One region of the Clostridium sp. BNL1100 genome, then DNA from elsewhere that is predicted to be linked to it. Evidence: predicted binding sites of a transcription regulator. Region 1 holds the regulator's gene; the other holds the start of a gene.
The links. Region 1 encodes HrcA, which represses chaperone genes, less so after heat shock. Its sites were predicted from a motif close to TGTTAGCACTCNNNNNNNNNGAGTGCTAACA; they were not measured.
Positions count from the first base shown of each region.

Region 2: a site for HrcA is predicted at 1,944-1,974, ahead of CLO1100_RS17160 (Hsp20/alpha crystallin family protein). Genes of this name have one in related genera too.

Region 1 covers NC_016791.1:2,450,201-2,466,190, reverse strand. The annotation lists gene CLO1100_RS10300 (hypothetical protein) at 1-483, shown strand, start outside; gene CLO1100_RS10295 (HD domain-containing protein) at 561-1,706, shown strand; gene yfbR (5'-deoxynucleotidase) at 1,715-2,305, shown strand; gene CLO1100_RS10285 (aminotransferase class IV) at 2,394-3,233, shown strand; gene CLO1100_RS10280 (hypothetical protein) at 3,261-4,130, shown strand; gene hrcA (heat-inducible transcriptional repressor HrcA) at 4,323-5,369, shown strand; gene grpE (nucleotide exchange factor GrpE) at 5,397-5,993, shown strand; gene dnaK (molecular chaperone DnaK) at 6,051-7,901, shown strand; gene dnaJ (molecular chaperone DnaJ) at 8,063-9,202, shown strand; gene prmA (50S ribosomal protein L11 methyltransferase) at 9,241-10,191, shown strand; gene CLO1100_RS10250 (16S rRNA (uracil(1498)-N(3))-methyltransferase) at 10,173-10,925, shown strand; gene CLO1100_RS10245 (response regulator) at 10,912-11,283, shown strand; gene CLO1100_RS10240 (YicC/YloC family endoribonuclease) at 11,530-12,411, shown strand; gene CLO1100_RS10235 (DUF370 domain-containing protein) at 12,428-12,706, shown strand; gene gmk (guanylate kinase) at 12,713-13,321, shown strand; gene rpoZ (DNA-directed RNA polymerase subunit omega) at 13,340-13,546, shown strand; gene CLO1100_RS10220 (glycine--tRNA ligase) at 13,560-14,948, shown strand; gene CLO1100_RS10215 (PadR family transcriptional regulator) at 15,006-15,593, opposite strand; gene CLO1100_RS10210 (MDR family MFS transporter) at 15,715-15,990, shown strand, end outside.
Region 2 covers NC_016791.1:4,017,713-4,033,702, reverse strand. The annotation lists gene CLO1100_RS17175 (PD-(D/E)XK nuclease family protein) at 1-315, shown strand, start outside; gene CLO1100_RS17165 (hypothetical protein) at 599-1,411, shown strand; gene CLO1100_RS17160 (Hsp20/alpha crystallin family protein) at 1,465-1,914, opposite strand; gene CLO1100_RS17155 (hypothetical protein) at 2,499-2,795, shown strand; gene CLO1100_RS17150 (metalloregulator ArsR/SmtB family transcription factor) at 2,798-3,136, shown strand; gene CLO1100_RS17145 (Csac_0668 family 2Fe-2S cluster-binding (seleno)protein) at 3,155-3,646, shown strand; gene CLO1100_RS17140 (hypothetical protein) at 3,934-4,446, shown strand; gene CLO1100_RS17135 (hypothetical protein) at 4,447-4,773, shown strand; gene CLO1100_RS17130 (antirestriction protein ArdA) at 4,833-6,035, shown strand; gene CLO1100_RS17125 (hypothetical protein) at 6,122-6,325, shown strand; gene CLO1100_RS17120 (DNA adenine methylase) at 6,331-7,287, shown strand; gene CLO1100_RS17115 (hypothetical protein) at 7,302-7,745, shown strand; gene CLO1100_RS17110 (AbrB family transcriptional regulator) at 7,742-8,035, shown strand; gene CLO1100_RS17105 (hypothetical protein) at 8,028-8,615, shown strand; gene CLO1100_RS17100 (S-layer homology domain-containing protein) at 8,701-13,353, shown strand; gene CLO1100_RS17095 (YodL domain-containing protein) at 13,392-13,952, shown strand; gene CLO1100_RS17090 (SpoVG family protein) at 14,014-14,430, shown strand; gene CLO1100_RS17085 (DUF6133 family protein) at 14,488-14,718, shown strand; gene CLO1100_RS17080 (A24 family peptidase) at 14,708-15,136, shown strand; gene cpaB (Flp pilus assembly protein CpaB) at 15,150-15,986, shown strand; gene CLO1100_RS17070 (AAA family ATPase) at 15,988-15,990, shown strand, end outside.

The sequences.
Region 1 (15,990 bases):
CTCATAGCTGTGGGTGCTTTGCTACTGGTTTTAAAAATGCTGTTTGGTATAAATTTTCTGGATTTGAACACCGGAGATCTTTGGGTGTTTATAGTACTTCTGTTTGGGTTGACTTTTGAATTCAGTTATTTCTTAACAGGAAGAAAGCCCGGACTACTCATACCCGGAGGAATTATTACAACTATCGGACTACTCTTTATGTTCGAGGTTGCAACAAATTGGTATTTTGCAGAGTATACTTGGCCTGTATATATATTATCTGTAGCTGTTGGACTATTTCAGATGTATCTGTTTTCAAATAGAGAAAAGGGTTTATTAATAGCAAGTTTGATAATTGCAGGAGTTTCAGCATTCTTCTTTGCATGTATGTTCCTTAACACAATATTGACATTTATAAAACCAAGTCTTTTCATTCCGGTGGCACTCATAGCAGCAGGTATTGCAATATTTGCCAGTGGTAAGAAAACAAAGGGACAATGGTAAACTAGGTCATAAATTGTAATGCATACTTTCCTGCAAGAATATGGTATATTAGAGTTAAAGGCCGGAGGTGTGTTTTTATGGTGTGGAGGCAGTTAAGAGAGCAACAAGAGAATTTGTTGAGTCCCTATGCCGCAAGAAGTGTTAATTCTTTTGGCAGGATAATCAATGAAGAAAAATGTCCTATCAGGACAGATTATGAGCGGGATGGAAACAGAATTCTATACTCTATGGAGTTTCGAAGACTAAGGCACAAAACTCAGGTATTTTTTAATGCAAAGAACGACCACATATGTACACGGATGGAGCATGTACTAAATGTAGGATCAATAGCTGTCACTATAGCCAGGACCCTCAATCTGAATCAGGACCTTACTTATGCAATAGCTTTAGGACATGATCTGGGGCATGCACCATTCGGTCATAGCGGAGAACGTGTATTAGATAAATGCATGAAGAAAGTAAGTAAAGAAAGTGGCTTTAAACATGAACTTCACAGCCTTCGGGTTGTAGAAAAGCTTGCTACACGTATCTCAAAAGAAAAGATACATGAAAAATGCGGTCTTAATCTTACATTTGAGGTAAAGGACGGAATAGTTTCACATTGCGGCGAGAACTATAATGAATACTCTTTAAGAAGAGATTTAGGGAAAACACCACGATCACTGCATAATGTTAAAGATAGAGGCCATCTTCCATTTACTCTTGAAGCCTGCATTGTAAGACTGGTGGATAAAATAGCATATGTTGGCAGGGATATTGAGGATGCTGTACGTGTAAACCTAATGAATATGCATGACATACCCATGGATATAAGAAATGAATTGGGAAATACAAATGGAGAAATAATAAACACTCTGGTTTGCGATATGGTTGAGAACAGCTATGGCAGGGATTGTATTCAGCTTAGTCCGGAAAAAGGTCAGGCACTTGAAAAACTAATCAACGAGAATGTAAGGTTGATTTACAAGGCCGATAAGATAACCCGGTACGAAAAAATTGCTGAAAATACCCTTGAAGGCTTGTTTGACAGCCTGCTCAACAGCCTATCAGATTTTGAAAGGCTTCAGACAAATGAAAATAAGGTTTACAGAATGTTTTATAACTTTATAGCAGACAAGGCATATGATAAGTCTGAAAGTGATGCACAGAAAGTTATTGACTTTATAGCAGGCATGACAGACCAGTTTGCACAAAGCTGCTTTGAAGAAATATACTGGATGTAGGTGGAAATATGGATGATAAGAGCTTTCATTTTTTTGCATTTCTATCAAGGATGAAATATATAAATAGATGGGGACTTATGCGCAACACGTCTACTGAAAATATACAGGAACACAGTTTGCAGGTTGCCATAATAGCACATGGGCTGGCGGTAATCAGAAACACATATTTTAACGGAGAAATAAACCCCGAGAGAGTGGCAATTCTTGCGATGTTTCATGACTGCAATGAAATAATAACAGGGGATATGCCTACTCCCATAAAATATTATAACCCTCAGATAAGTAAAATTTACAAGGATATCGAAGATATATCAAAGGAGAAAATTATATCTATGCTGCCTGAGGAAATGGCAGATGAATATTATTCTTTATTCTTTAAAAATCCGGATGATATGAATTGTTGGAAACTTGTAAAGGCGGCTGACAGGATTTCTGCCTATATAAAATGTATAGAAGAAGTCAAGGCCGGAAACAACGAATTCAAAAAGGCCCGGGAAACCATTCTACAAACAATAATGGAGATTGATTTGCCTGAGGTTATGTATTTCATGGAAAAATTTATACCAAGCTTTAATTTGTCCCTTGATGAGATTGATTAATTTATTAAGACTGTTATATAATTAAGATTGTATTGGAAAAATATAAAATTAATACATTCTTTAATTCAATATCAAAAGGGGCAAAAAAATGACATTTGAAGATAACATAGGTACAAAGTGCATTATAAACGGTGAAACCTTGTCGTCTGAAGCATTGAATAAATATTCAGAAGAAAAGTATACGGCTTGCTATGAAGTTATACGTATAATAAAGGGAATTCCGCTATTTTATGATGATCACTTTACACGTCTTAAAAGTTCTGTACAAAAGACTCTAAATGAATTAGAAGTAACAAAAAAGGATTTAAGGACCCAAATTACTGAAATATGTGAGCTAAATAATCTAGCAGACTGCAATGTAAAAGTGTTGGTGCTTCTCTATGAAAAAGTGCAGATTACACTACTCCATATAAACAAGTTCTACTATCCTTCACAAGACGAATATGATAGTGGTGTAAAGTGTTGTACCGTTAAGCTCAAGAGAAGCAACCCAAATATCAAAATGATAAATATTTCATACAAGGCAGAAATTAAGCGGGTTGCAGAAGAAAATAATGCTTTTGAAGTGCTTTTGGTAGATGACAACGATAAAATAACAGAGGGCGGAAAATCCAATGTTTTTTTTGTAAAAGGTGACAAAATCTATACATCTCCCGAAGAATATATATTGAAAGGTATTACAAGACAATATATAATTGATGTTTGTGTAAAACTAGGATACGAAGTTATAGAAACATTGATTGGTGTTGATCAGTTAAGTAATTTTGATGCAGCTTTTATAACTGGTACATCCATTAATGCATTGCCGATAAAAATAATAGATGGGTGTATATTAAATTCATCGGAGAATATTCTAACCCAAAATGTTATGAAAGGTTATAACAGTCTTATATCGGCATATATTGAAGGCAATAGCAATAAGAAATAGAAGAATATATTAATTGGGAGGTTAGGTATGAGATACCTTGAAAACGCATTTAAGTTTACGTTTAAGAACTTTATAATAACGATTCCATTGCTAATAGCTATGGCAATACCGAGTATGATCATGGGTGTGGGATCCTTAGGATTTTTATTTAATATTAAGAATTTTGAACAGATATTTGAACAGATGATGGACAATAGTGGGCAATTTATTCCATCGTACCATATGTTCCTCAGCTTGTATGGGCCTGCAATGATTATAAGTATGATAATTTCAACAGTTTTGACTCTGGTTTTATCTATTCTGGTTTATCCTGCAACATACGGAATGATAAATAAAAAGTATGAGACAGGTACTTCAACTCTTAGTGATATGACATCTTCCATGACAAAGTATATCGGAAGATTTGTACTCTACGGATTATTAAAAATTGCTCTTTGGATAGGAATGATAGTTGCTTATTTAATACTTGTTGCAATTGCAGTGGTAGTAATAACAGTGGTTTCAAATGTTGCAGGTGCAATATTGATGGTACTGTTTACTTTGGCTTTCATAGTTGCTTGTGTAGCGCTTGGTGTATACACTTCACTGTGGTTTACATCAGTTTGTGTAGAAGATTCAGATATACTGACAGGGTTGAAAAAATCATTCCGTTATGTTTCAGGTAATTTCTGGACAATTTTAGGTACCACTATCCTTATTACTATAATTGGAACAATTGCCGGATCAATATTAGGATTGGTGGTAGGATGGATTCCTATTATTGGAGGAGCTGTATCGTCCATAGTATCATATCTTGCCGAATTTATAACAATTGTATTTTTCTTTGAAATATATCGTGAAAAATCAGGAAAGTATGCTTGTGCAGAATACTACAAACAAATGAGCGGCGGAATTTAAAAATAACTATTTGAAATACTAAAAAAGACCTTGTATCGGAATGTATATTTATTCTGTGCAGGGTCTTTTAGATTTTATAATTTATTACCGAATATTACAAGAAAAATACTTGACAAACAAATATGCTAATGTTATTTTTAGTATATAATTAGCACTCAACATTAAAGAGTGCTAACAAGAGGGGTGATTATAATGCTACTTGACGATAGAAAATTGAAAATACTACAAGCAATTATAGATGATTATATATACTCTGCTGAACCTGTAGGTTCCAGAACTATTGCCAAGAAGCATGAACTTGGTTTAAGCTCGGCTACAATTAGAAATGAAATGGCTGATCTTGAAGAAATGGGGCTTTTGGAGCAGCCATACACATCGGCAGGCAGAGTTCCTTCCGATAAAGGGTACAGGCTTTATGTTGATCAGCTGATGAAGATAAATGAATTAACAGATAGTGAAATAGAGAAAATCCGAAGTGATATGAACATTCGGATAAATGAACTCAGCCAGCTTATAAGGAATGCATCAGCGGTTATGTCCAGGTTTACCAAATATACTTCTATGGCGATAACCCCTCATATGAAACAGAGTGTATTAAAAGCTGTTCAGGTGGTACCTATAGAGCCTGGGAAAGCATTGGTAATTATTGTTACAGATGCTAACGTTGTAAGAAATAATCTGATAAGAATTCCTGAAAGTGTTACGCCCGATTTCTTAATTCAGATTTCAAATATGCTAAACGAGCAGTTAAAAGGTTTTACTTTGGAAATGCTAAAATCGGACATATTAAATGAAAAGTTTGAAAAACTGAATTCATTGCCTTATGGATTAATTAAACCTATCCTCGACGGAATAGAGGATTTGATTAAGACCATTGATAAGCCGGAAGTATATCTTGAAGGAGCTACAAATATTCTGAATTTTCCGGAGTTTAAGGAAGTTGATAAGGCCAAGGAGTTTTTGAATATATTAGATGAAAAGAAATTTGTATCTGACCTTCTTACAAATAATTCAAATAAAAATAATGAGATAATTATTCACATAGGAAATGAGAATGCTATAGAAGGTATAAAGGATTGCAGTTTGGTTACTGCATCCTATAGTGTAGGTAATCATGTAATAGGAACAATAGGCATTATCGGGCCAACCCGAATGGAGTATTCAAAGGTTGTGTCATCTATGAATTATATAAGGAATAAAATCAATCAGGAGATTCTTAAACTCCTGGATAATGGATAGTATAAATAAGGAGGTAGTATTCAGGTAATGAAAAAAGAAAAACATCCTAAGGATGAAAACGAAAACACTAATGAAATGAATGCTGAAGAAATCAACAAAGGAGCAGAAAATCCGGAGGTATCAGGGACTGCTGATGTGAAGGGTGACGAAGCAGTAAGTACGGAGATTGAGGAACTAAAATCAAAGTTGGAAGAAAAGGCAAAACAATGTGAAGATTTCAAAAATATGGTTCAGCGTACAGCAGCCGAGTTTGACAACTATAAAAAAAGAACAATCAAGGAAAAGGAAGCCCTTAGCCTTGATATAGCAATAGACACTGTAAATACCTTCCTTCCGGTAGTAGATAACCTCGAAAGAGCCTTAAAAGCCGCAGAAAACATTGAAAATAGTCCATTGAAGGAAGGCGTTGAAATGGTTATGAGACAGTTGAAGGATTGTCTCGACAAACTAGGAGTTGAAGCAATAGAGGCGGTCAATAATTCTTTTGACCCAGAACTCCATAATGCCGTAATGCATGTAACAGATGATGAAATCGGTGAAAATATTGTGGTTGAAGAATTTCAGAAGGGTTATACAATGAAGGGTAAAGTAATCAGACATAGTATGGTAAAGGTAGTAAACTAACACAGTAGTTTAAAAATAAAAAAACGATTAATAAATATATTAAGGAGGGTATTATTTATGTCAAAAGTAATTGGTATAGATTTAGGTACCACAAATTCATGTGTGGCAGTTATGGAAGGCGGTGAGCCTGTTGTTATTGCAAATCCGGAAGGAAATAGAACTACCCCTTCTGTTGTTGCATTTTCAAAAACAGGTGAACGTATGATAGGGCAAGTCGCAAAAAGACAATCTATCACAAATCCGGAAAGAACAATTATTTCAATAAAGAGAGATATGGGAACCGACCGTAAGGTTGATATAGATGGTAAGAAATATTCACCACAGGAAATATCCTCAATGGTTCTTCAAAAGCTTAAATCTGATGCGGAAGCTTATCTTGGTGAAACCATAACTCAGGCTGTAATCACCGTACCTGCATACTTTAGCGATGCTCAAAGACAAGCAACAAAGGATGCCGGTAAAATTGCGGGATTGGAAGTTCTCAGAATTATAAACGAGCCTACAGCAGCAGCTTTGGCATATGGTCTTGACAAAGAGCATGACCAGAAAATAATGGTTTATGACTTAGGTGGAGGAACATTCGACGTATCCATACTTGAAATCGGAGACGGCGTATTCGAAGTTCTTGCAACAAACGGTAACAACAGACTTGGCGGAGATGACTTTGACCAGAGAGTAATAGATTTCCTTGTTGATACATTCAAAAAGGAAAGTGGAATAGATCTCAAAAACGACAAAATGGCAATGCAGAGATTGAAGGAAGCAGCTGAAAAGGCAAAAATAGAACTTTCCGGTGTGACTTCATCAAATATAAACCTGCCGTTTATAACTGCTGATGCAACAGGACCAAAGCATCTTGATGTAACTCTTACTAGAGCAAAATTTGATGAAATTACAGCTGATTTGGTTGAAAATACTATGGGTCCTACAAGACAGGCTATGCAGGATGCAGGACTTACACCTGACAAGATAGACAAAATTCTATTAGTTGGTGGTTCTACAAGAATTCCTGCAGTTCAGGAAGCAGTAAAGAAGTACTTAGGAAAAGATCCTTTCAAGGGAATTAATCCTGATGAATGTGTTGCCGTTGGTGCTGCAATTCAGGCGGGTGTATTGACAGGTGATGTAACCGGACTTCTGCTTCTGGATGTTACACCATTATCACTTGGACTTGAAACACTTGGCGGAGTATTCACAAAGCTGATTGAAAGAAATACAACTATTCCTACCAAGAAGAGTCAGGTATTCTCCACAGCGGCAGACGGACAGACAAGTGTTGAGATTCATGTATTGCAGGGCGAAAGAGAAATGGCTCAATACAACAAGTCTCTTGGAAGATTCCAGCTTACAGGTATTCCATCAGCACCAAGAGGTGTACCACAAATCGAAGTTACTTTTGATATAGATGCAAACGGTATAGTTCATGTATCCGCAAAAGACCTTGGAACAGGTAACGAGCAGAAGATAACAATAACTGCCTCAACTAACCTGTCTGATTCCGATATAGACAAGGCTGTAAAAGAAGCAGAAAAATTTGCTGCGGAAGACAAACAGCGTAAAGAAGAAATCGATGTTAGAAATAATGCAGATTCCTTGGTTTACCAATCAGAGAAGTCATTAAAAGATCTTGGCGATAAAGTATCTGCTGAAGACAAGTCAAAGATTGAAAGCGGAGTAAACAAGGTAAAGGATGCCCTTAAAGGTACTGATACCGAAGCAATAAAGAAAGCTACCGAAGAATTACAGCAGTCCTTCTATGATATATCCTCAAAAATATATCAACAGACTCAAGGAGCACAGGCAGACGCTGGAGCTGCTGGTTTTGGAGGACAACAGGGAGCAGCTGGAGCAGCACAGGATGATAATGTTGTTGATGCAGACTATAAAGTAGTTGACGATGATAAATAAATATATAATAATGTATAGGGGCTTAAAAAGCCCCTATAGCATTAACAGCATTAACAGCATTAACAGCATAAGGTTTTTATAAACGCCAAAGCTTACATAATACAGCTCTGGCTTATTTTAGGTTGCTGGTTTGCTGTGTAATGAGACGGGAGTTGAATTGGATGGCAGAAAAAAGAGATTATTACGAAGTATTGGGCGTTGAGAGAAACGCTTCTGATGCTGAACTAAAAAAAGCATATAGAAATCTTGCAAAAAAGTACCACCCGGACGTCAATCCAGGAGATAAGACTGCAGAAGCAAAGTTCAAAGAGGTAAATGAAGCCTATGAGATTCTTAGTGATTCTCAGAAACGGGGCAGGTACGACCAGTTCGGTCATGCTGGAACAGACCCTAACGGATTTGGCGGTGCAGGAGGTTTCTCTTCTGATTTTGACTTTGGAGGAATCGGAGATATATTTGAAACTTTCTTTGGAGGCTCAGGCTTTGGAGGAAGAAGCAAAACAAGAAGAGGTCCTCAAAAGGGTGCTGACATTAAATACTCTATGGAGATCAGCTTCGAAGAAGCTGCCTTTGGTATTGAACGGGAAATAAATGTAAGCAAAATGGAATTATGTTCAAAATGTACCGGATCAGGAGCCAAACCCGGAAGTAATGTAACAACCTGTAGTCATTGTAACGGAACAGGGCAGGTTCAGGTAAAACAAAACACACCATTCGGGCAATTTATAAACACTAAAACATGTGATGCATGTAAAGGTGAAGGAAAGATTATTACAGAGCCTTGTCCTGCTTGTAACGGAAAAGGCAGACTGAGGAGTACAAAGAAAATAAAAATAGATATTCCTGCGGGAATTGATGACGGCCAGACCATTTCATTAAGAGGTGGTGGAGACCCGGGATTAAAAGGTGGCCCAAACGGAGATTTGTATGTTAACATCCGTGTAAAGCCTCATCCGTTATTCTCAAGACAGGGAAATAATGTTGTATGTGATGTACCCATTACATTTACACAGGCAGCATTAGGTGCTGAATTAGAAGTACCTACCCTTGACGGAAAAGTTAAATATACCGTACCGGAAGGAACTCAAACAGGCTCTGTTTTCAGATTAAAGGGCAAGGGAATCCCTTATTTGAGAGGGAATGGACGTGGAGACCAGTATGTTAAGGTAAATATTGAAGTTCCGAAAAAACTCAATGACAAACAAAAAGCATTGCTGAGGGAATTTGCTGAAATCAGTGACGATGAATCCCACGAGCAGAGAAAAGGCTTTTTTGACAAAATGAAGGATGCGTTTAAATAATTAAGAATTTTACTGCTCATGGAGGCAAACGGAATAATATGAAATGGTATGAAATACGTGTAAGTACTACTGACGAAGCAAGTGATGCGGTTTCTGAAATGCTTACTACAATGGGTGCCGGAGGCGTGGCTATCAAGGACCCTTTTGATATAAAAAAAGAAATATTAAAGCCAAATACTCTGGACTATGCAGATGATGAATTCCTTGAATCATTAGGTGAGGACGTTATTATACAGGCATATTTCCAGAGCGGAAATAATATAGACGAGCTATTAAAGAAAATAAATGATGGATTGGGAAATATTTCCCAATTTTTAAATATTGGAAAAGGTCTTGAGGGATACGGCGAAGTAGATGATGAGGATTGGTCTACAGCTTGGAAAAAGTACTATAAACCCCTTCAGCTTACAGATAGAATAGTAATAAAACCAACTTGGGAAGATTATAGTCCCAAAGGTGATGAAATAATAATACAAATGGACCCCGGAATGGCCTTTGGAACAGGGACACATGAAACAACACAGATGTGTTCTATATTGCTTGATAAGTACATGAAGGATAACACACAGGTCCTTGATATCGGCTGTGGTACGGGTATCCTTTCAATAATAGCAGCGAAACTTGGTGCAAAAACAGTTGAAGCTATTGATATAGATGAAGTTGCTGTAAAAGTTGCCAAGGAAAATATCGAGCTGAATCAGGAAATATCAAAAGTATCGGCATATAAGGCTATATTGTCTGATTTGAAGCAGGAAGATCATAAATACGATATAATAGTAGCTAATATAATAGCAAATGTAATTATTGACTTGTCCTCGCTAATACCTTATTATTTAAAAAAGGAATCTTTGTTTATTACTTCAGGTATTATCAAAGAAAGAAAACAAGAAGTAATAGATACGTGTGAAAAAAACGGGATGTCACGGATAGAAACCCTTGAAATGGGAGAATGGGTGGCAATGGTGTTTAAATGTCCAGATACTTTGTAGAAGAAGCTCAAATAGCTAATGGCAGAATTAACATTATCGGTGAAGATTTTCAGCATTTAAAAAAAGTGCTAAGGGCTCAGATAAAGGACGAAGTAACTGTGTGCTGTGGAGGATTTGACTACACGGCTGAAATAGAAAAAATAAATGATAGTTCAATTTCGTGTGTAATAACAGATGTAAATAAAAATTTTACAGAATCGCCATTAAAAGTTACCTTGTTTCAGGGCTTGCCAAAGTCGGACAAGATGGAGTTAATTATACAGAAATGTGTTGAACTTGGAGTATGGGAAATAGTTCCTGTAATTACAGAACGTTGCGTTTCAAGGATAAATACTGATAAGGATGCTAAAAATAAGCTTGCGAGATGGCAAAAGATAGCAAGAGAGGCAGCAAAGCAGTGTAATAGGGGAACGATTCCCAATATTCTCTATCCCATAACCTTTAAAGAGGCTGTTGAAATGGCATCTCAAGCTGAACTGGCAGTTATACCTTATGAAAAGGAAAGTGCGGTTGGGCTTAAAAATATTGTACCCCGTTATGAAGGAATTACCAGTGGAAGTATTATCATTGGTCCTGAAGGCGGGTTTGAAGAAAAAGAAGTTCAACTGGCAGAAGACAGAGGGGTTAAGAAGATATCTCTGGGGCCAAGAATCCTACGCACGGAAACTGCCGGAATGGTAGCTTTATCACTTTTGATGTATGAATTAGGAGATGTGTCTAATGGGAGAACTTAAATTTGTTGTTGTTGACGATGCAGTATTTATGAGAACCTTAATAAAAAGAATGATTGAAGAAAATATAAACTATCATGTAGTGGGTGAAGGTGCCAATGGCCGAGAAGCTATAGAACAGGCAAAGCGCAATCAACCTGATATAATGACTCTTGACATCACAATGCCGGAGATGGATGGAATTATGGCAATCAAGGAAATATTGGAAGTAAGCCCTGCTACCAAGATAATAATGGTTTCGGCAATGGGGCAGCAGGCTATGGTAATAGATGCAATAAAAATGGGAGCTAAAGATTTTATTGTTAAACCCTTTGATAAAACCAGGGTTCAACAAGCAATTGAAAATGTTATAAATCTCTGATAATATGTCTATTATATAAATGGGGGATAATGTCCTCCATTTTATTTTTTATAAATTTGAGTAATAACACATTATTTTAGGAAATATTGCAACAAATTAAAAACATAAGTAAATTGAAGTAAATTGATAAAAATATATGAAAAGTAGTAATTTATCCTTTAAATTCTGCAAATTTGTGTTATAATACTAAGCGGGATTAATAGTTATATTTTGGGTTAAATTTTATCCCAGTTACCGGAGGCATATATGGTTAGGAGTATGACAGGTTTCGGTAGAGGAACCTTTAGTGATAATGGCAAAGAATTTACTGTAGAAATAAAAACTGTAAACCATCGTTATATAGATTTTTATATAAAATTACCGAGACAGATTGGTTATCTTGAGGAAAGAGTCAGAGAAGTAGCTTCTCAAAGCCTTTTTAGAGGTAAAGTAGATATATTTATATCCTTCGAAGACCGCTCAGATAATTCCAGAAGTGTTACACTTGATGAGCCACTGGCAAGTGCTTACATACAGGCAGTTGAAAAGCTCAAGGAAAAATATAGCTTGAAGGATGACTTGAGTGTATCACTTATTTCCCGTTTTCCGGATGTTTTAAGAATAGAGAAAAATGAAGATGATGAAGAACATTTATGGTCTGTTCTTAAAAAAGCATTGGACTTGGCAATAGCTTCGCTTCTCCAAATGAGAGAAAAAGAGGGAAATGAATTAAGAAACAGCCTACTTCAGAAAGCTGATTATATGGAAACCATTATATCAGATATTTCTCAAAGAAGTCCTCAGGTTGTCACTGAATATAAGCAAAAGCTGGAATACAGGATAAAAGAATTGCTGAATCAGCAAACAGTAGATGAAAACAGGATTGCAATGGAAGTGGCAATATTTGCTGATAGGTGTGGTATAGATGAGGAATTGGTAAGACTGGGAAGTCACTTAACACAGTTAAGAGATATATTAAATATAAAGAAACAGCCTATTGGAAGAAAGCTTGACTTTTTGGTTCAGGAAATAAACAGGGAAATAAATACAATCGGTTCAAAATCAAATGACATAATTATTACTAAGAACGTTTTGGAATTAAAGAGTGAAGCAGAAAAAATAAGAGAACAAATTCAGAATATGGAATAGATATCAGGAGGATCGTATGAAGCTTATAAATATTGGCTTTGGGAATATTGTTTCCGCTAACAGACTTGTGGCAATTGTAAGCCCGGAGTCGGCACCAATTAAAAGAATTATTCAGGAAGCAAGAGACAGAGGTATGTTGATTGATGCAACATACGGAAGAAGAACAAGAGCAGTAATAATTACCGACAGCGACCATATAATTTTATCAGCGGTACAGCCTGAAACAGTAGCCCACAGATTAAATACCAAGGACAACGATGACAACGAAACTGATGAAGATTCAGTTACTGAGTAGGAGGAAATCATGCAACAAAAAGGCCTATTAGTTGTAGTGTCCGGACCTTCAGGAACAGGAAAGGGTACGGTATGCAAAAAGTTGTTGTCTCAAAGGGAAAATGTAAGGTATTCTGTTTCAGCTACTACCAGAAAACCACGTGAAGGTGAAATTGAGGGCCAGAGCTATTTCTTTGTTTCAGAAAGCAAATTTTTGGATATGATAAAGAATGATGCCCTCATCGAGTGGGATAAGTACTGTGACAATTACTATGGAACACCAAAGTCATATGTTGATTCCTGCATGGAAAACGGTATGGACATAATATTGGAAATAACCGTTGAAGGGGCTCTTGAAATAAAGCAAAAGTACCCTGATTCCGTACTTATATTTATTCTGCCGCCGTCCTTTGATGAATTAAGAAGGAGAATAGAGTGCAGAGCTACAGAGTGTACTGACGTTATAGAAAAAAGATTGCAAAAGGCTGCCAACGAAATTAAATATGTTTCAAAATATGACTATTTAATTTTAAATGACAGTGTTGATGAAGCAGTTTTGAATATAGAAAAGGTTTTAGATAGCGAGCGGTTAAAGCCATCCAGAAATATTGAAATGATAGAAAGTTTATTCAAGTAATACGGGAGGTATTATATAATGATTTATCCTTCAATTAATGAATTGATGAAAAAAGTTGACAGTAGGTACACATTAGCAGTTGAAGCTGCAAAAAGGGCAAGACAATTAGTAGACGGATCAAGCAAGATGACTAAGTTTAACTCCGATAAAGAAGTTACTATTGCTATACATGAGATAGCAGAGGATAAAATAACTTATGTTAGAACAAAGAGCGGGATAAAATAGGGGGCGTTGTAAAGTGGCAGCTGAAAAGACAATGGAAAAAATAGTTGCATTAGCTAAAAACCGAGGGTTTGTTTACCCAGGTTCCGATATATACGGAGGATTGGCAAATGCATGGGACTACGGTCCTCTTGGCGTAGAGCTTAAAAATAACGTAAAAAAAGCCTGGTGGCGTAAATTTATACAGGAAAGTCCATACAATGTAGGAGTTGACTGTGCAATACTTATGAATCCTCAGGTGTGGGTGGCTTCAGGTCACGTAGGCGGTTTCAGTGATCCTTTAATTGACTGTAAGGATTGTAAAACACGTCATAGGGCAGATAAACTTATTGAAGATTGGAATGCAGAAAATAATATTGAGTTCAGAGTTGATGGTCTGAAAAATGAAGAATTAATGCAATACATAAAGGATAAAGGTGTAAAATGTCCTGGATGTGGATCTGCAAACTTCACTGAAATCAGAAAGTTCAACCTTATGTTCAAGACTTTTCAAGGTGTTACTGAAGACTCAAAGGCTGAAATATTTTTGAGACCGGAAACTGCACAAGGTATTTTTGTTAATTTCAAGAATGTACAGCGTACAACCAGAAAAAAAATACCTTTTGGTATCGGACAGATAGGTAAGTCTTTTAGAAATGAAATAACACCCGGTAATTTTACATTCAGAACCAGAGAATTTGAACAGATGGAACTTGAATTCTTCTGTGAACCCGGAAAAGACCTTGAATGGTTTAAATATTGGAAGGATTTCTGTTATAACTGGCTCCTAAGCCTGAATATGACAAAGGAAAATCTGAAGCTTCGTGACCACGAAAAGGAAGAACTTTCACACTACAGTAATGCAACTACTGATATTGAGTTCCTTTTCCCATTTGGTTGGGGAGAGCTTTGGGGAATTGCAGACAGAACTGACTTTGACTTGAAACAACACATGACCCATGCAAAAGATGACTTGTCATACTTTGACCCTACTACAAATGAGAAGTATGTTCCATATTGTATAGAGCCGTCTTTGGGTGCTGACAGAGTTACACTGGCTTTCCTGTGTGATGCTTATAACGAAGAGGAAGTTGCAGAGGGTGATGTAAGAACTGTTTTAAAATTCCATCCTGCTATAGCACCTGTAAAGATAGCTGTTCTTCCGCTTTCAAAGAAATTGGGCGAAGAAGCAGAGAAGGTTTACCATATGTTAACTAAGACATATCACTGTGAATATGATGAAACAGGAAGCATAGGTAAGAGATACAGAAGACAGGATGAAATAGGAACACCATATTGTATTACTTTTGATTTTGATTCACTTGAAGACAAGAGTGTTACAATAAGAGACAGAGATACAATGCAACAGGTTAGAATCAAAATTGAAGATCTTGCGGCATATTTTGAAAATAAATTTGAATTTTAATAATAGTAATGTATAAAAAAGCAGGCATTTTACAATGCCTGCTTTTATTTAACTAAATTAATTTTCCTGAAATCCTCTAAAATTATCGTGGGTGCAGTCAATTTCCTTATTGCGATTATATATATCACGAATCCATTTGCACCACCTTATTGATAATTTTACGTCACATATTGCTTTCTCAAGCAGCAAATAAGAGCCGAATCCCTGTGATTTAAAGGAATCAAATTTATTGTTAACACCGGATATCAGTTTATTCAGCGACTCAGTATATCTAATAAGCTGCTTTTGATACCTTTCTTCCATTTCATTAATTAGCTTTTCAATAGTTGCACCGTCAAAACCTTGTATACAATAAATTTTTAGCATCATTTCATCTTTTCTAACCGCTTCATCAGTTGGAGACGAAATCCATCCTTTGAGAACTTCTCTGCCGGGTTCGGTTATTTCGTAAACCTTCTTATCAGGCTTGCTATTTTGGCCAACCAACGTATATATAACGTATTGTTTTTCTTCCAGTTCAGCAAGCAAAGGGTATATTGCACTATGGGTAGTACGCCAGAACTGATTCAGCTTAAGCATTAAATCATACCCTGTCATTGGTTCAGTTGATAAAAAGCTAAGCAATCCATAAGATAATTTGTTCATAAGCATTCCTTATCCAATATGTCATTATTGACATATTAAAAATACAAGAGTAATATATAACATATTATATGTCAATATTGACATATAATCAATTACTAAGTTTAATATTAGGAGTTATTTAATGGAAACCAATGAAAAAAGCAAATTAAATTACGCATTATTAATGACTGCATTAGTCACAGGCGCATTTCTCATGAGTCTCGCTTCCAGTACTATTAATATAGCATTACCTTATTTAATGAGTCAGTTTAATACCAGTCTTGATATGGTGAAATGGACTATGACTGGCTTTATGCTGGCAACCGGAATTATGGCACCGATAACCTGCTTTTTTGGAGAAAAATTCAGTTATAAAAGAACATACCTGATTTCAATTACCGGATTTACAGTATGCTCA
Region 2 (15,990 bases), 1.6 Mb from region 1:
CAGCTTAAAAAATACTATCAACAAGTCACAACTGATGATGAGTATCGCAAGAAATCTGTGAGTTGCTTTATTTTTTCACCTAATTACAATCGCATTGAATTAAGCAAGTTTTCGTGCGGTGAAAAGTATACTGTCATTTATTACAGAGAAATTTATAATTTCTTTATTGAAAACAGGAGCCTGTTTGATGATGTGACTTATTTTGAAGATTTCATTAATGCAATGCATAAGCACACAAAGGACTACGATAATGATTTAGAAGAAGAAATGCAAAGAAGATTTCTAAATACTATTTACAAAGCAAAAAAGGAGTAAAGAGACCGTCGTCTGTGGAGATATATTATTTTCAAAGATGTCATCAGATGGAAAATGATATTACAGCAAATAAAATATTGGTATTGCCTTGGATTTGTTCATGCTCATCGGATAAGTTCCTTTGCTTTATTAAGTCCGAGAGCTTTTCGGATGCTTTTAAATCAGAGATTTTTTCATCTGTATGGCTAATATCGAACAGGAAAGCTTTAAAAGAGTTGTTGAGACAAAATGCGGATTAGGAAAAAGTTTCTCGAATAATATTGAATTATAGAAAGGGATCGTTATGGAGTATATAATAAAAGAATTTTTGCTTTTTTTAACATACAGCTTTATTGGCTGGGTATGTGAGGTAATATATTGTTCGTTTCCGGATAAAAAGTTTGTGAACAGAGGGTTTTTAATAGGCCCGTATTGTCCTATTTATGGCTTTGGAGCACTTGCAGTCATAAATATTTTGACACCTTTTTCAGATAATCCTATAATAGTTTATTTTCTTGCAGTGATTGTAACTAGTCTTTTGGAATATGTTACGGGATATTTATTAGAACGAATATACCATTTAAAATGGTGGGATTATTCAAATTATAAGTTGAATATTCATGGAAGAGTCGTATTACATAATTCGTTGATTTTTGGAGGATTATCATTAATCGCAATATATTTTCTAAATCCTATTTTACTTAATATGATTAACAAGTTGCCATTAAGCATGCGTTACACATCAAGTTTAATATTACTATCCATATTCTTGACTGATAATATAATATCTACTCTAAATGCTTTAAAATTGAATACCAACCTATCGAAGCTTCATATGATTGCGGATGAAATCAAAGAGACGATGTCAGAGGAATTTTTTATAAAATTAAAATCAATACAATCTGACGAAGAACTGTCTCAGATTAGGGTATTAACAAATAAAATCGATGAGCTTAACCAAAAATTTAATGATATATCAAAACAAAATAAAGAGTTTGTGAAAAGAGTATTTGCTGCTTTCCCCAATATAACGTCAAAATTACATAAAGAAACACTAATTAATTTAAAAGCAGTAAATAAAATGAACACAAACAAGAAAAATAAAAAAAGCAATTGATAGTATAAAAAATAAAGCACATGGGTGAATAACCCGATGTGCTTTATTTTGCCTTATTCAACATCAATTGTAATGCTGTTGTTTGGCTTTTCTTCTTTAGGAACTACAACTTTAAGTAAACCATTTTCCAGTTTTGCTTTAATACCATCTGGCTTGGCATCTTCCAAATAAATTGAACGACTCATAGAACTATAACGTCTCTCTCTGTGGATGAAATTCTTTTTCTTTGATTCACTGTTTTCATCCCTAGTAATAGAAATCATAAGTTTTCCATCGTTAAGTTCAACATTGATGTCTTTTTTATCTATACCTGGCACTTCAGCCTCAATTAGGTATTCATTGCCATTATCTTCGACATCAACTTTGAAAGTGTCATGTGTGAGGGTTCTTCTAAAAGGCCAGTCATTGGAAAAAAAGTCATCAAGTACGTTGTAGAAGTCCTCAAAGCCAGTGTTTGTAGAGATTTCTTTGTTCTTTTTGTTAAAAGGTACTAATCCAGCCATAAATAACAACTCCTTTTCAATTTATTTTTTGTTAGCACTCTCGATTGTTGAGTGCTAATTATTATATAACACAGAATGTTCCACTTGTCAATATATTTTTGAGAATTTTTTTATTTAAATTTGACTTTGATATTTTTCCATAAACGAGAGTCAATCTTGGATATGTTTCCATTTACGAGCGTGGATATGTTCCTAAGTTCGAGAGTAGGTAAAAATAGAACTAAAACGCCGTTTTGACAGCTATCAAGACCTCTCAAAACACGTTGAGGTGATAATAATGATGACGTATTGTGGTCGAGACAAAAAATAAAGGGGTACAACCACAATATGTAGTGGTTTTGGAGCAAAAAATGAGAAAAAAACGGGCAGAAATAGTGCATTTTTCGGCCCGTTTTTTTGAGGCATTTTATAGATGACATCGGGTGTTTTTTGTAAATTCACAAATTGTTTGCAATATGTTATTCATAACTTTTAAAAATGTAACAGAGACACTATATTTTTTCTTATTGTATATATAATTAAATTATGTTAATATAAACATATCAATAAATGTTGAAATGTTTATATAATGTGGAGGATATATTATGAAAGAGAAAATATTAAGTGTAGGATCAATTATATCATCTTTTTTTGCATCAATATGTTGTATTGGAATCCCTCTATTATCAGTTCTTGGTTTGAGCGGTATAGGTCTTTCTTTTGCTCCAGTTATTACACCTTATAAAAACGTTTTCATAGTAATAACAGCATTAATGCTTGGTGTAGCTCACTATATAATAGCAAAAAATAAGAGTACACCAAAAACCACAAGAATTATTCTATGGATTTCAACGGTAATATCTGTTGGATTTATTTCATATTCGTACTTTTTAGAGAGGTAGTTATGCAAATTAAAAATGAACAAATTGAAGCGTATACAAAGTTTTTTCACGGACTATCTAATCCTACAAGATACCAAATTATTATTTCTTTATTAAATGATAAAAAAAACGTAGGTGAACTGGCCGAAGATTTATGTTGCTCCCAAAGTCTTATATCAATGCAGTTAAAATGTTTGAAATGGTGTAATTTTGTAAAGTCAATTAAAGAAGGAAAGAATATCTATTATTATATTTCTGACGAAAGAATAAAGGAACTTATTCAGCTTGGCCAATCAATAGCCGAAGGGAGTATAAATAAGATATGTACCTGTGAGGTTATAGAAAATGAAAATAAGAGTTAAGGGAGGAAAATATAGATAATGGAAAAAGAAACTTTGAATAAATGTTGTTGTGGAAATTCAGAAAAATCTTCGTGTGAGGTAGGAAATAACAATTTGTGTCCTGTATGTGAAAAACAAGGTACTCTTGTTAAAAACATTACAGTAAAGCATATGGTACTTGATGAGTTAACGGAGCAAATCGGTGATAAGGATTATTTTTTATGCATGAGTGAGGAATGTGATATTACTTATTACAATACAGAATCTAATATCAAATTTAATAAACAGCAAGTAAAAGTACCAATATGGTTTAAGAACGGCGCTAATCCTAAATATGCCTGTTACTGTAGTAAAGTTACGGAGGAACAAGTTATAACTGCTGTCGTAAAAGATGGTGCTAAAAATATGAAAGATGTCTTGAAGCTTACTGGAGCAATGAAAAATGCGCAATGCCAGAATAACAACCCATTAGGTAAGTGTTGCCATCAAATAGTTCAGGATGCAATAGATAAGGGACTATCAATCAAATAGTGACAAATTATTCATGTGACACTTTATAAACTGGTATCGTATGAGTTTGGTATTATCTATTGGTATATAGGATCAATTATGCTAAATGGAAAAATTAATAGAATTGAATTGAAAATCCAAAGGTATTGAGATGATAAATCTTGATGCCTTTGTTTTCATATACCCAAAACAATTTTCTAAATCTGCCGTCAGGCAGAAGCACATGAGGCTATGTTTTTCTTTTTTATGAGAAGCATAGCCTCTTTTTTTATTGCCTGATGTGGCGAAAAAGAATGGAGGAAACCGAAATGGCAAACGAAACAATGCGTATCTTTTTCCCTCTGAAGATCGTGACTTACCCCCAGGGCGAGTATGGAGTGGAGGACAATCCGGTGGAAATCACCCCTGCAGATGCTGTCTCTTATGAAGATGCTATCCTCGCTGCCATCGTCAAAGAGAACCGGCAATTTAAAAATGACCGCGGCCTTGCGGAATACATCCATGAGGATGCGCTGAAGGAAAAGGTACACAGCCTGTATCCATCCGTGGAAGTCTGCGATGGTGAGCTGTGGGGAGTCATGACCGCCGGGCTAACAGAAGCTCTTTCTGGTGAGGAAACAGCCGAGCTTTTGAATTTTGTGGTTGGACAAAATGCAGATGGCTTCGGGGAAAGCCTAGAACAGCGCCCTATCAAAACGCCAGACGGCGAGATTTATGTCAGCCTCTGGAATGATGAGAATTACTCCATCAAGCCGGAGAAGGAAATGAAAAACAGCGCTCCCGCTCTCGGTTACAGCGGTCCGATGATGGGAGGAATGTAAGTGAGCAAGATATTTTCCATCATCGGCCTGGAAACCAACACTGGCATCCGCGACGTTGGACTCATGAGTGGGGTTCCCGAAGTGGAGGACATACAAAACTCCCAGCTATATAAAGAACTGGTTGAGGACTGCGGCGGTTCAGAATACATCACAGTGGCGGTTAAATCCTTCCGTTATGGCGAGGGGGAACCTCAAGATGCAACCGTCGAAGATCTCCAGTGGCTTAAATCTCATCCCGAATTCTTGAAAAGTAATGCGGTTACAAATCTGCAAAACGCAAGATTCGCCATCCTCTATCCTGATCAGGGGATGCAGATGAACATGTAGCGTCTTTTGGTTTTATAAAACTGAAGGGCGCTTTTTTTATTTCAGAAAGGAGATAATCAATGTCAGAAAAGGAAAAGGTGATGACTGTGACACTGATGCGGTCGGACCTGTACGACGCGCCCGCATACTCCGGCGCATATCTGAAACTCCCCGCAAGCCGGGACGAAATACAGGACGCACTACATCGTGCAAGAGTCACAGATGATCAGCCATATCAGGTTGTGGAGTGCTTCAATATGCAGGGAGAGGAACTGAGTTTTATTCCAGAAAATCCTCCTCTTGCTGAGCTGAACTTCCTTGCATACCGTATAAGTGAGTTGAGCGAGCATGACCGCATCGCCTTCACCGGCTGTGCGTTAGTGGGCGAGGGCAATCTGGCAATGCATGACCTGATCAACCAAACATACAATCTTGGTGATGCTCATGCAGTACCTGCTAAAAATGATCGGGAACTCGGCAAATTCTATGTCGACAATGATTTTATAGATGCGGTCAATCATGTACCTCCAGAATATCAGCAGGAGCTTCTGGACTTGCTGGACTATGAAAAAATCGGTCGTGCGCGTCAGGAAGCGGAAGGTGGTATCTTTCACAACGATTTTTATGTAGTAAATGGCTCTGGGAGTTGGGAAACAGTTTATGATGGTATCCACTTGCCGGAGCAATCTTTCCTGGAGAACTATGTCTTTGAACTCCTGGTATGTGATGGTACATTTTATCCGTCGGATATTGACGAATGTACAATACTTAAACTGCCCGCTACACCGGATGAGATATCGGAAGTATTAAAGGAACAGGGCATTAAAAATTTTGATGGATGCGTGGTGTATACCAATAAAAGCTCTGTCCCCAAATTAAATGGTGTGTTTGGTGACTATGAGGACATCGAAAAAATAAAGCTGCTGGCAGAAAAGATTTATGAACTCCGCTGCCAAGGTCAGGAAGCGAAGTTCAAAGCAGCTCTTGAGCTGATGGACTGTACCGATATCGACCTGGCCCTTGATATTACACAGAACATGGATTGCTTTGATTTTTATCCGGAGCTGTCCTCCCCTGAAGATTACGCCAGGCAGGAATTCCTGAAACGATATCACATCCCGGAAGATGATCCAATGCTCAAGCACATTCATTTCTCCCGATGCGATTCTGATCTGATGAAGGAAGCAAATATTTGCGCTACGCCCTATGGCATAATCCGGCTGGGCAACCGGGAGATGACTCTGGAATATTCAAGTCCCGCACTTGGTCAGCAGATGCTGTAACCCACAACAAAGATAATAGAACGAAAAGGCGCTGTCTTATAAAAAAAGGCAGCGCCTTTTTTGTTTTCCGAGAAAGGAGCTGAATCATGAACTATGATATAACCCCAGAACAAAAGACAGGCGCGGGAGTGACCGGCCCGCCAAAAAAGTACGTCGTGCCGCCGCCAAAAGATCCCTCCCGCTGCGAGGGCTGTCCCTATCCCGGCGTTGGATTTATCTGCTGGAGCGCAGACGGCTCCTGTATGAAAACCGATATGGAGAAAATTAACCTCCGAAGCAAAGGCAGGTGATCAAAATGAACAGCATCATCAGCTGGGTGGGCGGCAAGAAAGCACTGCGGGAGATGATCTATCAGCGGATGCCAAAGGAGTTCGGACGGTACATTGAAGTCTTCGGCGGCGGAGGCTGGGTGCTGTTTGGTAAGCCACCCGATACTGCCATGGAGGTCTACAACGATTTTAATTCCGACCTGGCAAACCTGTTCCGCTGTGTCCGTGACCGTCCCCTGGCTCTCTTAAAGGAGCTGAACTTCTTTCCTCTCAACGGCCGCGATGAATTCAATGTCCTGAAAAAGTATCTGACGAAGGAGGAGTTCACAAACGAGTATCTGCGGGAGGAACTGGAGATTGCCGAGCAGTATCTCACAGAGCCGCAGTTTGAGGAAATCGAGCCCATCCTCTTGGAATACGCGCAGATGAATGATGTGAAGCGCGCCGCCGCCTTTTACCGGCTCATCCGCTTAAGCTACGGAAGCGGCTGCACCAGCTACGGCTGCCAGCCCTTCGATATCCGCAGAACCTTCCACCTGCTCTGGCAGGGCAGCCGGAGGCTCAAGGATACCATCATTGAAAACAAGGATTTTGAGGATTTGATCAAGCAATACAGCCGGGAGAACGCCTTCATCTACTGCGACCCTCCCTATTACCAGACGGAAGGACACTACGCCGTGGAATTTAAAAAGGAAGATCATACAAGGCTGCGGGATACCCTTGCAGCTTGTCAGGGAAAATGGCTGGTCAGCTACAACGACTGCGAATTTATCCGGGAGCTGTATCAGGGCTTTTGCATCGAGTCAGTCAGCCGCCTCAATAACTTGGCGCAGCGTTACGACAACGGCTGTGAATACGCCGAAGTCCTGATTTCAAATTACGATACCGGCGAGCGTCTGCGGGACATGCCGTCCCAAATGAATCTCTTTGACGCCGACCTGTTTTCGGCAAACAACGATGACCCCACTGAGGGGCTAACTTAAAGGAGGAAATCCCTATGAAAATGATTGAAATGAAATCTGCTGTAGACAACAAAGGCTACCTTATTTTTTCGGAGGAAACCGTAAGCGCAGCCGGGTTAAAGCCCGGTGACGAGGTGTACGTCACCCTCACGGTTTCGGAGGAAGAAAACTATCCGTACCCAATGATTCTTATTATGACAGAACCCTTGGATATCACCATTCACAACGCACAGGAGATGGATGAGGAGGAAGAACCGGAAGAGGAAGATGATCTGACCCTGCCTTATTCCCTGCTGGAAGATGCGAATATCCCTTTGGATAGCGATCTGGACATCATCTGCGGGGACAGAGAAATCAAGATCCGACCCGCCGACCCGCTGGATCGTCTGCCGGATGAACTGCACGGGCTGTTTGACAACCTGGGCATCCACTCCGACACCGTTCGGGAGGTTATGAAAAAGGAGGGTTACTTCGTATGAAAGCAAAGCCTATTTACAAAATCGTAGACGGCAAGGGGCGTGTCCTGATCCCCAAAGAACTCCGATCCTCCTCTGGCATGGACTATGGTGATATTGTCAGGCTGGGCATCAGCCAGGGAACTATCAGCATCAAAAAAGTGGATCTCATCGAGGTGGGTGATCAATCGCCGGAGGCGGTGGAAGCCTTTGTCCATGCCGCTATCCGTGAGATGCCGGAGGGCACACAGATCGCCATCGCTGCACGGCTGCTGGAACTCATCGAGCAGAGAAAGGGGCAGCGTCATGAGTGAAAAAACATTATTTTCTCAGGAGGACTGCTTACAGACCGGATATGACATGCCCATCAGCGGAAAGGTCATTGTCCTGCATCCTTCCGCACTGCCGGAGGACTGCCGGGAGGCAAAACACCAGCTGTACTTTTGCACCGGAGGAAACGGCAGCAATCCTAATCCCATCAGCCGCTCAATCTTTACCGTTTCCCTGGCGGAAGGAGAAAAAATCCGCTGGAACCGGAGTGACGTGTTCGGTATTGCAAAGCCGGAGATCCTGTCCGATCAGGCCAGACTCCAGCTGTCACAGATTCGTCCCGTGGGAGCGCTGGATTTGAAAAACCATGAGCCGCAATACAGCGGCTATTGTTATCTGCCGGACGGACGCTACACCACCGGTGTCTGGCTGTGCAGTGCGCAGGAGGTCAAGGACTACATTGACATGCAGAAGGACTACCAGCACAAGATCATGGTCTGCGACCGGGAGGACTTCTGCATTTTTGAGATGGTGGACGGAAAGCTTATCTACCCGACACAGGAGGCCATGGAATCGTACCGCAGGGAGCAGGAGCAAAGCGGAGGCATGGAACTGAAGCTATGAAACCAATCAGGACTTAAGGCCGGGATCAGATTGCTGATTCCGGCTTTGTCATAGTCAAAATCAAAAAAGAAAGGACTGAAAACCCATGAAACAAAAAGGAAAACGCATTGGCATTCTCGCCCTTGTTCTCCTACTTCTGGTCTGCGGCGGGATCTATACGGCATACCGCCTGCATCCGGAAAATTTCATCCAGAAGGATGAGATCATCACCCGCGGCGAGTTCGCCGCCATTATGGTGCGGGATATCCCGCTGAATACTGCAAACGCAGAGAAAGACCCGCCCAGCTTTCCTGACATTAACGGTCACTGGTCGGAGGCAAGCATTGAAGCCCTAATCGATGCCGGCATTATTGACCCCCTCGACTATCCGGACGGCTTCTTTCCGGATGACCCCATCACCCGCGCCGAGATCATCAAGATGCTCGTGCGGATCAGCGGAAAGGATGAGGAAGCGAAAAACACCCAGGGACACAGCGGCTATGAGGATCAGGACGCGATCAAAGATGGGGACAAAGGATATCTCATCATTGGCCGTGAGGACGGTATCATCGGGGACACAGATGATAATAAGATCCATCCGAATGATCCTGTGACAAAGGGTGAAGCTGACGATCTGATCGATAAGGTCAAGCCGCAAAAGTCCACGCCAACTCAGGTATCTCCTTCACCAGCCCCCGGTACTTCGGACCAGCCGACGACAACTCCCGTAAATCCGGCTCAGCCAACACCCACGCCGGTAAATCCAGCTCAGCCGACACCTGCTCCGACAAATCCGGCTCTGCATACTCCGACACCTACGCCGGATAATCCGGGCAATGGTTCCGGGGGTAGTTCGGGAGGAGGCTCACATTATTACCCGGACGCACAGGTGCGATTTGAACTTCCTGCGACCGCCCATACCGACACGGAAATTCAAGTAATGCCTGTGTGGAAATACATGAGCAACTTCACCTGGTCGTTAACCAAAGCCGCCGTGGACGGCTCCCAGCAGCCTGTGGCACTGGAAGATGCTATCAGCGGTACCCTCGGATTGGAGGGCGGTACCATTGGGTTCAAGGAGGACGGACAGTATACCCTGACCGCCACAGCAAAGAACTCCAGAGGAAAAGAAACCGTACTGTCCAAACAGATCACGGTCTATCCGATAATTGATCTGAGCTTTGATCTGCCGGAAACGACGCACACGGACAAATCGACCATACTTGCCTTTCAGCTGGAAAAGCTCTATGGGCACGACATCGTGTGGATTACTGAGAAGGATGGAGAAGCCGTGCAGCCAGCCGACATCCTGGAAGGTAAACTTGGGAATGAAGGTGGCACCTTTGTGTTCAGGAGCAAGGGCGAATATATGCTGACAGCATCTATCACCGACGAAACCGGCCGTGTCTTTACTCATACGGAAAGCACCAAAGTCTATCCGGTAGCCGGAATTGCCTTTGAACTTCCAGCCGCTTCCCATACAGATACAACACTGGATGTTTCAACAAATCTGACGGAAGCAGACGGACTGACGGTTGACTGGAGCCTGACCAAAAACGGTGAAGCTGCAAAAGAACTTGCCGATGAGCTGGAAGGTGCTTTGACCAATGACGGCGGCAAGATCCGTTTCAGGGATAAGGGCGTGTATATGCTCACGGGAACGCTCACCGATGAAACCGGCAGAACCTTTGAAACCTCCGGGACTATCACCGTCTATCTGGTAGGCTCCGTTGGATTTTATCTGCCTGAGATCACCCATACCGATACGAGTGTTCAGGTAGAGGCATCATTCCAGAATCTTGGAACAGCGGAAATCCAATGGTCGCTGACCAGAAATGGAGAATCCGTTCCCGTTGCCGATTACATGGAGGGGAAACTCACCGACACGGACAGCACCGTCCGTTTCAAAGAAAAGGGCGAATATGTGCTGAAAGCCGCCTTTACTGACCCCGCGGGAAGAAACTACAGCTATACTACGCCGATCAAGGTATATCCCGTTCCCGGCATCACCTACAAGCTACCGGAAACCGCCCATACCGACACCCTCGTCTCCGTGATTCCAGAAACCTTGGAATTAGACGGTTTAAAAGTGGAATGGCTGTTAGAGAACGGCTTTGGATTCCAGGATTTTGCGACTTATGTCGATGGAACTCTGGATAACAGCGGCGGTTCTATCCGATTCAAGCATGCTGGTGCCTATGAGTTGATTGCGAGAATCACCGATGAAATAGGGAGAGTATTCCTGTTCGAAAACGGCGGCAAGATCGAAGTCCTGCCGGTGCTGAACATTTCTTTCGAGCTTCCCGAATCGACCCATACCGACCGTACCGTTGACCTTCGGACCCGCGGTAAAAACAACGTGCTGCCGGTGGAATGGTCGCTTACCAAAGACGGAGAGTCTGTGGAAACTTCCGATGCTTTGGAAGGAAGCCTGAATGCCTACGGCGGTAAAATACAGTTTAAAGATGTCGGGAGCTATATCCTAACGGCCTCCATGACGGATGCGTTGGGCAGAGTGTTCTCCTATAGTGCATCCACTACGGTCTATCCGATCCCGTCAATTTCACTCAGCGTCCAGCAGACCTGGCATGCCGGAGAAGCCGGAACCGTCAGTGTCAGCGGCACGGACTTGGAGAATCTCACCGCGGACTGGACAATCATCCAGGGTGACGGCGGCGCACAACCGTATGACATCTACACTTCCGGCACTCTGACGAAAACAGGCGGCAGCCTGACTTTCCCAGCGAAGGGACAATACGAGCTAATTCTCACCATGACAGACCCCACCGGCCGAACCTTTATCAGGAGCCGGAGTATTACGGTCTATCCCATTCCTTCAATTTCACTCAACGTCCAGCAGACCTGGCACGCCGGAGAAGTCGGAACCGTTAGTGTCAGTGGCACGGATCTGGAGAACCTCACTGCGGACTGGACGGTCATTCAGGGAAGCAGTAGCGCAAAGCCTTATTCTGCCTATGCCTCCGGTACCCTGACCAAAGAGGGCGGCAGCCTGACCTTCCCGTCGAAGGGACAGTACGAGCTTATCCTCACTATGACGGACCCTACGGGCCGAACCTTTACCAGAAGCCAGAGCTTCATGGTTTATCCCATCCCGTCTGTTTCACTCAGCGTCCAGCAGACATGGTATGCCGGAGAAGCCGCAACGGTCGGTGTCAGCGGCACGGACTTGGAGAGCCTTACCGCGGACTGGTCGGTCATTCAGGGAAACGGTAGCGCGAAGCCTTATACTGCTTATGCCTCCGGGACCCTGACCAAAGCAGGGGGCAGTCTGACCTTCCCCTCGAAAGGACAGTATGAACTGATCCTCACTCTGACAGACCCGACCGGCCGAACCTTTGCCAGAAGTCAGAGCTTCACGGTGTACCCCATTCCAACCATGAGCATTGGCGTACCATCGCTGACCTACAGCGGTGAGTCCATGGCGGTCACTGCCTCCGGTACTGAGCTGAGCGGAGCAGCCGCTGACTGGCTCCTTTCAGTGGATGGTGGCGAGGCAAAGCCCTACACGGAATATGCAACCGGCTCCCTCGGAATCAGCGGTGGCACTCTGTGGTTCCATACGGATAAAACCGTTTCCGTGAAGCTGCAGGCAGTGGTCACTGATACCAATGGGCGCAGATTCACTTTCACCTCTAATGCAGGACTGGTCAAGCCCATTGCCAGCTTCCCGTTTACCGTTCCTTCCTCCGCACATATCGGCTCCGGCTTTTACGTTTCTCTGCCGGGAACCTCCGGACTGGAGGGCAGGACTCTTAATTGGTCGCTGACCAAGGGCGGAAGTGCGGCTGGCTACACTGGAAGCCTCACGGGCAGCGGTGGGACCATTGCTATCCAAAGTACCGGAAGCTATGTCCTAACTGCCAGCACTACCGACAGCACCGGAAGAACTTTCACCTATTCGCAGAACATCACCATCACCAACAACGCACCGAATAAACCAACCGGAAGCGCATCGGTAACCCGAACCGCGAAGGCTGGCAAACTGTTGGTGAACTTCTCAGCCTATGCCACCGATCCGGACGGTGACACTGTGACCTTGGAATACTCCGGCAACACCTCCGACAGCTACTATGCTGTGGGTGCCCATACAGTGAAGGTCAGGGCAAAAGACGCCTGGGGGCTGTACTCCGACTGGACGGATATCACCTTTACCGTTTCCAATTCCGCTCCATCGACCCCTGTCATCACCCGTACTCCTGACGGCAACAGCATTGCACCAGGCGTAGCTATTACCATCACAGCCGCAAGCACCGACCCCGATGGAGATGCCATCACTTATATTTGGGAAGGCCGTCCGGCACAAACCAGCACTGCCTATCCATTGGGCAAAAATGTGGTTCGCGTGAAGGCAGTGGACTCTACCGGCGCTGAATCTCCATGGACAGCTATTGTGTTCTTCGTTGCCGACCCCAATCGAGGCGGCGGCATGACGCTCACCGGGCCAGAGTCAGTAATCCTGGAACAGGGCATTGCGGGTGCGACCATAACCAATTACACCTTTACGGTTCCGCCTGTTTCCGGGCACTCAGGACAGGACTTTGGTCGTGTCCGCGGCTATAACATATTGACGGGCCAATGGGATCAGCTGGATTACGGCACAACGACCAACGGCATCACCTTCAGCCGCAGCCTGTCGCCCGGACTCTACAGCCAATTGGAGTTTTATTACTACACAAACCATGATTGCATGTACAACAAAAGCAACATCACGTACTCCGTCGCATTCTATTTTCAGTAACGGGTAACGGCAGTTTTACCGGGAAAGGAGGAAGCTTCGTGAACAGTATTCAGATCAAAAATAACCGTATTCTTTACTATGGCAATACCGCTGGCTATATCGAAAAAGGCAGGGCCATTGTCGACCCCATGTTCCAGACCGATGAGATGAAGTCCTATCTTTCAGAAAAGAAAGGATTGGACGTGGAATGGAAAAACGGTACCTTTGCACGGCTGGCGGAAGGCAGCATCGACCAGGAGGGCAATGCGCAGGTACTTAAAAACTGCCGTGTCTGGCAGCTGAAACCCGACACAGACGTCATGATGAAATTCATCGGGTATGACGAGCTGCAAAAAGAGTTCGGGGAACCCGACCCGGACAATTACCTGGTGATTTATGACGGCGAAGTGGAAACCAATGATCTGGAAGAACTGTACGCCAAATTCAACCTTGACCACCCGTCCGGCTATGAGGGGCACAGCCTCTCCATGTCGGATGTGGTGGAATTGTACGATGAATCCGGCAGCTCCTTCCACTATGTCGACCGCTTTGGATTCCGGGAGATTTCATTTCAGGCGTCCGAACAGGAGCAGCTGCAAGGCCCGCAGATGAACCTGTGAACAGGTACCCCAACAGCCGGAGGGCTGTTTTTTTAACCCCAAAAATAAAGGAGGAAACACCATGAGTAAACCGCAAGCCGCAGCCAAGACCCCGCAGGAATCTGCACAGACCGCAGCCGGGCAGCCCATGCCCATGAAGGTAGACGTCAAAATCGGTTCCATCCGCCCAGAGGGTAACATCCGGGCCTATGCATCCATTAACCTGAACGACTGCTTCGCCATCCGCAATGTGAGGGTGGTGGACAGCTCCAAAGGATTATTCGTTGCTATGCCCAGCTACCGCGCGGGCAACGAGTACAAGGACATCTGCTTCCCGGTTACCAAGGAATTCAGGGAACAGCTGAATAACGCAGTGATCGATGCCTACCATCAGGCGCTCACCCAAAGCCAGAGTCAAGACCAGCCAAAGGCGGCTGACGCGCCCCCTTTTGATCAAGCGCCGGAGCAGCATTCCGGCATGCAGATGGCGGGACTTTAAGCCCCACCATTTTTCTCTTTAACAACCAAACAATAAATTAAAATGGAGGTAATCTCAATGAAAAAATTCGTATCCAAGGTAAAAAACCAAATCACAGGCAAGATCCTTATGGCACAGTCCCTGCTTCGTTCCCAGCACGGTGAAGGCTTCGTGGACACCGCAATCAAAATCCTGATGGCTGTTGTCATCGGCGCCCTTGTCCTTGCCGGGCTGTATGCTCTGTTCGGTGAAACGATCCTGCCGACCCTGAAACAGCGCATTATTGAAATGTTCAACTATGGGGGCTGATGTGCTGCTCCTCTTGCAGGGCGGTTTTTTCACTGTCCTTCTGGCGGCAGCCTGTCTCTGGGATATCCGAAAACGGATCATTCCAGACACCCTCTGCCTATGCATTGCCCTGGTCGGGTTTCTGGCTTTTGAGCCGGAAAAACTGTTCGGTGTCTTTGCCGCCACGCCGTTTCTAATCGCCGCCCTGATTTGGGGCGGCATGGGCGGCGGGGATATCAAGCTCATGGCGGCGGCCGGGCTGGTGCTGGGCTTTCACAAAAGCATGGCTGCCATGATCATAGGGCTTACGGCCCTGTTGATCTGCCATGCAGTTTATGCCATTATCCAAAAGCTGCGCGGGAGGGCTGTGCAAAAAGCATACCCCCTCGCGCCTTTTTTAACGCTTGGCTGCCTTGCAGCCTATTTTATTATTATATAAGGAGGAACACTCTATGGGTTTTCTGAAAAACCGCACAATGCTGGGCGTACTCTGCATCGTGCTTTCTTTACTCATCTGCTTTGCGATCACTCCCCTGTTCAACCAAAGTGTATCGCAGAAAACAAACATTGTCCGGGTGGTCAAGGACGTCAAGTCCGGCGCTCAGATCACAAAGGATATGGTGCAGACCGTGGAGGTCGGCGGCTATAACCTGCCGGAGGACGTGATCCGGCAGAGTGAAACTGTGGTCGGCAAGTATGCGTCAGCGGATCTGTTTTCCGGCGATTACATCCTTCCAGAAAAGATATCCGATGTCCCAGCCGCTGAAAATGCCTATCTCTACAGCTTAAACGGTGACAAGCAGGCCATTTCCGTCAGCATCAAAAGCTTCGCGCAGGGACTGTCCGGTAAGCTGGTTTCAGGGGATATCGTGTCGGTCATCGCCCCGGACTACAAGAAGCAGGGCTCCACCGTAATCCCCCCGGAACTTACTTATGTGGAGGTCATCGGCGTGACCGCCAGCACTGGTTATGACACCAATTCTAAAGAGCCTTCCGAGAATACGCAGGATGAAACCGAAAAGCAGCTTCCCGCCACGGTCACCCTGCTGGTTTCCCCGGAGCAAGCAAAAATCCTCGCGGAACTGGAAACGGACGGCAAACTCCATCTTTCCCTTATCTTTCGCGGAAGCAAAGAGAATGCCGCCCAATTTACCGAACTGCAGGACAAGGTAATCGAAACGCTGTACCCGACTCCCGCGGAGCAGAGAACCGGGCAAACAGAGCAGCAAGCCGCCCCGGAAGCTTCAGCAGAACCCGAAAACATTGCACCGGAAGCCGGAGGTGAGTAATGTG